Regions from separate parts of the Vibrio sp. D173a genome, predicted to be linked through region 1. Evidence: predicted binding sites of a transcription regulator. Region 1 holds the regulator's gene; the other holds the start of a gene.
What was found. Region 1 encodes CRP, which controls carbon source genes, mostly activating them, when cyclic AMP is high. Its sites were predicted from a motif close to TGTGANNNNNNTCACA; they were not measured.

Region 1 (2,409 bases):
CAATGGCATCAATGGAAGGACAAGAGACGGTCTTACCTGCAACATTGAGCCCAGGTGTAAGCCTGTAATAGAGAAATACGAAGCGGTGACAAAGTATCGCCGCTTCTCTCTGCCGGAGCTATTTACCAAGTTAGGATTCTGGTAAGCGCGCTGGCAAACGCCAAAGGCGAGCTTAAGACTCTCCAGCGCGTGTTGACTGACTGGCACTTATGCCGCACATACCGTCACAGGTTGATGACCGCTCGTTCGTGATTCTGGACAGCCCACGGGCTGTGAACGAGCGGTCAACTTCTTCTTACCCCTAACTCTACATTTCATAACAAGGAGTCGTTATGACGCCCGATGTGTTATTTGAATCGCTATGGCAAGACTACATTCAACGTCTGTGCCCTTCTGCTGCTAAAGTCCATCAACTTCTTCAAGAAGATGAGCCTCTGATTAATGACCATATTGCGCTACGTACGTTTAATGTCGCTCCCCTAGGCATTGAAACGTTAGCGAAGCCATTCTTGGCGGTGGGTTACAAAGCCTGTGGTGACTACGTATTTGAAAGCAAAAAGCTGGTGGCAAAACATTTTGAGCACCCAGATCCGAAACAACCAAAAGTCTTCATCAGTGAATTGAAAGTGGATGAGTGCTCACCAGAGCTACAAGCCATCGTTCGTAAACTGGTGGAGCAGGTTGATGCTTCTAAACTGACAGGCAGTGACTTCTTGTACGGCGGACGCTTGTGGGACCTAAGCTATGCTGACTTTCAAACCTTGGCGAAAGAGAGTGAATACGCTTCTTGGCTTGCAGCGCATGGTTACGGAGCGAACCACTTCACAGTGAGTGTGAATCAACTCAATCAGCATGAAGAAGTGAAGCAAGTGAACGACCACCTGCGCACAGCAGGCTTTACCATCAACGAGAATGGCGGTGAAGTAAAAGGCACGCCAGAGGTGCTACTAGAGCAATCGTCGACCATGGCAGACAAAGTGCCAGTGACCTTTACTGAAGGCGTTGAGGTGATTCCTGGAGGCTTCTACGAGTTTGCTAAGCGCTACCCAATGGATAACGGTGAGTTGTACCCAGGATTTGTGGCTGCATCGGCAGATAAGATCTTCGAAAGCACCAACGGGTAAAGAAGAGGCGAGAATGGGCTACGCCCTCTAGATGCGGAAACGCTTCGCTGCGGGAGGTTCTCACTCTCGGAATCTGAGAGGGCTTAATCCCGAAGGACGAAGTCCGCTCTCGGAATGCAGGTTCCCGATTCCCAAAAAAGAAAAAGCCACCAAACTTGCATTTGGTGGCTTTTAAATTTTTTAAACGTTAATCGAGATTAACGAGTCCCGTAAACAACGATAGTTTTACCGTGCGCAGAAATTAGGTTCTGCTCTTCTAGCATCTTCAAGATACGGCCTACTGTCTCACGAGAACAGCCAACAATTTGACCGATTTCTTGACGAGTGATCTTGATTTGCATGCCGTCTGGGTGCGTCATCGCATCTGGCTGTTTAGCAAGGTTCAGAAGAGTCTGAGCGATACGACCAGTTACGTCTAGGAACGCTAGGTCACCCACTTTTTGGCTAGTAACTTGTAGACGACGAGCCATTTGCGCAGAAAGGCGCATTAGGATGTCTGGGTTAACTTGGATAAGTTGACGGAATTTCTTGAAAGAAATCTCTGCCACTTCACAAGGAGATTTAGCGCGAACCCAAGCTGTACGCTCTTGGTCTTCTTCGAATAGACCAAGCTCACCAATGAAGTCGCCTTGGTTTAGGTAAGAAAGGATCATTTCCTTACCTTCTTCGTCTTTGATAAGAACCGCAACAGAACCTTTAACGATGTAGTACAAAGTCTCTGCTTTTTCGCCCGCGTGAATTAGCGTGCTCTTTGATGGGTACTTATGAATATGACAGTGTGAAAGAAACCACTCTAATGTTGGGTCGGTTTGAGGTTTACCTAGAACCATAATATCTCACTTCCTCTGCAGGGTACGCTTGCGCTATCCATATTTTAGCTAAGCCTGAATGGGCTTACTAGGATAAGAGCACTTTTTATATGCTGCAAGCTCTCTTGTGTTTCGGTTAGAAATAGTATCCTTTTTCGGAAACGATTTCTTGATTTTAATCGTGCCATGATTGAGATTTTGTAAGCAAAACTGTGCACATGATCACGGTATGAAAAGTAAACACTCAATTTACGAGGTTTTTAGCCAATTTTCCCAGTTTCGATGAGTTGCTGCAGAATCGGCCTCACTATGAGCTCCATTGCAAAGCTCATCTTACCGCCTGGAACCACAATGGTGTTATGGCGAGACATGAATGAGCCATCAATCATCGCCAGCAAATACGGGAAGTCGACATTCTTGATACCGCGTAGGCGGATCACCACGAAGCTTTCATCCAAACTAGGGATGCCTTTGGC
Region 2 (2,409 bases), on a different contig from region 1:
TTGTATCTCAAAATTTTCCAGCCCCTATTCCACCAACTGCGTAACTCTTTCGTGCAGAATATACGAGCGGTTAAATTTTCAGGCCTGAAAAACGAAAAATGCCCCGCAGCAATCTCTTGCTACAGGGCATGATTCAAAACGGCGTCTATATATTAAGAACCGATTCTAATTAAAGTGCTGCAAGGCTAAGGCAGAAGCCTGCGATAGTCGCTGCCATTAGGTTAGACAACGTACCAGCAAGAACAGCTTTAATACCCATGCGAGCGATATCTGAACGACGGTTTGGTGCAAGGCTACCTAGACCACCAAGTAGAATCGCGATAGAAGAAAGGTTCGCGAAGCCACATAGTGCGAATGAGATGATAGCTGTTGTCTTAGCAGACATTACTTCACCAGTAGCTGCAACAACTTGAGCGCCTTCACCTAGGTAAGGTGTGAAGTTCAAGTATGCAACGAATTCGTTGATTACTAGTTTCTGACCGATGAATGAACCAGCAACAACTGCTTCGTCCCATGGAACACCGATTAGGAATGCTAGTGGAGAGAACGCGTAGCCTAGGATAAGTTCTAGTGTTAGTTCAGGCATACCGAACCAACCACCGATGCCACCTAGCATACCGTTGATAAGAGCAATAAGACCTACGAACGCGATTAGCATTGCACCAACGTTTAGTGCTAGTTGTAGACCAGAAGCCGCACCGCCCGCTGCTGCGTCGATTACGTTAGCTGGCTTGTCGTCGCCACCGTCCATTGCTTCTTCGATGTCTTCGTGAGGCTGGTCAGTCTCTGGGTGAAGAATCTTAGCGAATAGTAGACCACCCGGTGCTGCCATGAATGATGCTGCTACTAGGTACTCTAGAGGAACACCCATTGAAGCGTAACCTGCTAGTACACCACCAGCTACAGATGCTAGACCACCACACATTACCGCGAATAGCTCAGATTGAGTCATTTTTGGTACGAATGGGCGAACAACTAGAGGTGCTTCAGTTTGACCTACGAAAATGTTAGCTGCTGCAGACATTGATTCCGCACGAGAAGTGCCAAGCGCTTTTTGTAGTGCACCACCAAGAATCTTGATAACCCACTGCATTACGCCAATGTAGTAAAGAACTGAAATCAGTGCAGAGAAGAAGATCAGTGTAGGAAGAACGCGGAATGCGAAGATGAAGCCGCCGCCGCCGAATACTTCGAACATCTTGTCAGAAACAAGACCACCGAATAGGAAAGATGAACCATCGTTACCGTAGTTGATAACGTTAGAAACACCAGTGGAGAAACCGTTTAGTAGATCACGGCCCCAAGGTACGTAAAGAACAAATGCACCAAGGATGAATTGGATAGCAAATGCGCCACCCACAGTTCTAAAGTTGATAGCTTTGCGGTTAGATGAGAATGCAAATGCAATAGCAAGAAGCACTACCATACCGACTAGGCTCATAAACAGGCTCATAGTTTATGACTTCCTTATAAGTTATTTATTGGCGTGTTACAAAATGGAGCTATAAAGCGGGGGCAATTATACTCATGCAGAATCAATTAAAGTAATGCCACCCTCACACTTTCTTATAAGATTCATCACTGATTCACTCCCGTTTGTGAGTTATCTCACAATAAGAAGGGAAACGTTTTCGCTTTTAAACACCATCTTTAGATTCTATTCACATATAAAGAAGGCAGAATTGCTATTTTCCCATAGCTGAGAGGCAATCGATTGCTTGCTTTCTGTATGCAACAGAGAGAGCTCATTCAATACATGAATCAGTTTTGAAGGGTGATTAGGCTCGCCCTGATAGCCAAGTATAGGCATATCCGGAGCGTCCGTTTCTAAAACGATATTCTCAAGTGATAATCTTTGAATCGCGTCGCGAGTTTTATTGGCTCTTGGATAGGTAATTGTGCCTCCGACTCCGATAAGAAAACCTAATCGAACCCATTCCATCGCTTGCTGATAACTGCCAGAGAACGCGTGCAATACGCCACCTTTAGGAAGCTTGGCTGCTTTGACTAGTTGGATGAGACGATTCTGTGCTTTTCGGCTGTGTAAAATAACGGGCAGATCGAACCGTCTTGCCAGTTCGAATTGCAATTCAAGTACCTGCTCTTGAAGCTCGACAGGCACATCTATTACGAAGTCTAAACCGCACTCCCCTATCGCCACGCATTGTCGCTTGGACGAGGAAAGTAACGATTCCAGCTCTGGGGCAAACTGCTCAAACTCTGGTTGTAGAAAATATGGATGAAAGCCCAGCGCATAATAAAGGTGAGAGTATTGGTTGGCCAGCGCTTGAATATGAGCCCAGTTACTCGGCCCGACAGAAGGAATCAAGATACGCTCTACTCCTTGGTCACGCGCAAGCTCAACTTGATGTGCAAAGTCATCCTGAAAGACATCGAAGTCAAAATGGC

Region 2: the regulator CRP is predicted to act here: its motif matches at 1,598-1,613, upstream of KIV40_RS07650 (NupC/NupG family nucleoside CNT transporter).

What each region holds. Positions count from the first base shown of each region.
Region 1 is NZ_JAHGAH010000070.1:16,974-19,382, reverse strand. Features, by position in the region: gene astD (succinylglutamate-semialdehyde dehydrogenase) at 1-68, shown strand, start outside; gene KIV40_RS08120 (DUF1338 domain-containing protein) at 333-1,124, shown strand; gene crp (cAMP-activated global transcriptional regulator CRP) at 1,322-1,954, opposite strand; gene KIV40_RS08110 (phosphoribulokinase) at 2,194-2,409, opposite strand, start outside.
Region 2 is NZ_JAHGAH010000065.1:47,608-50,016, reverse strand. Features, by position in the region: gene KIV40_RS07650 (NupC/NupG family nucleoside CNT transporter) at 170-1,453, opposite strand; gene KIV40_RS07645 (TatD family hydrolase) at 1,658-2,409, opposite strand, start outside.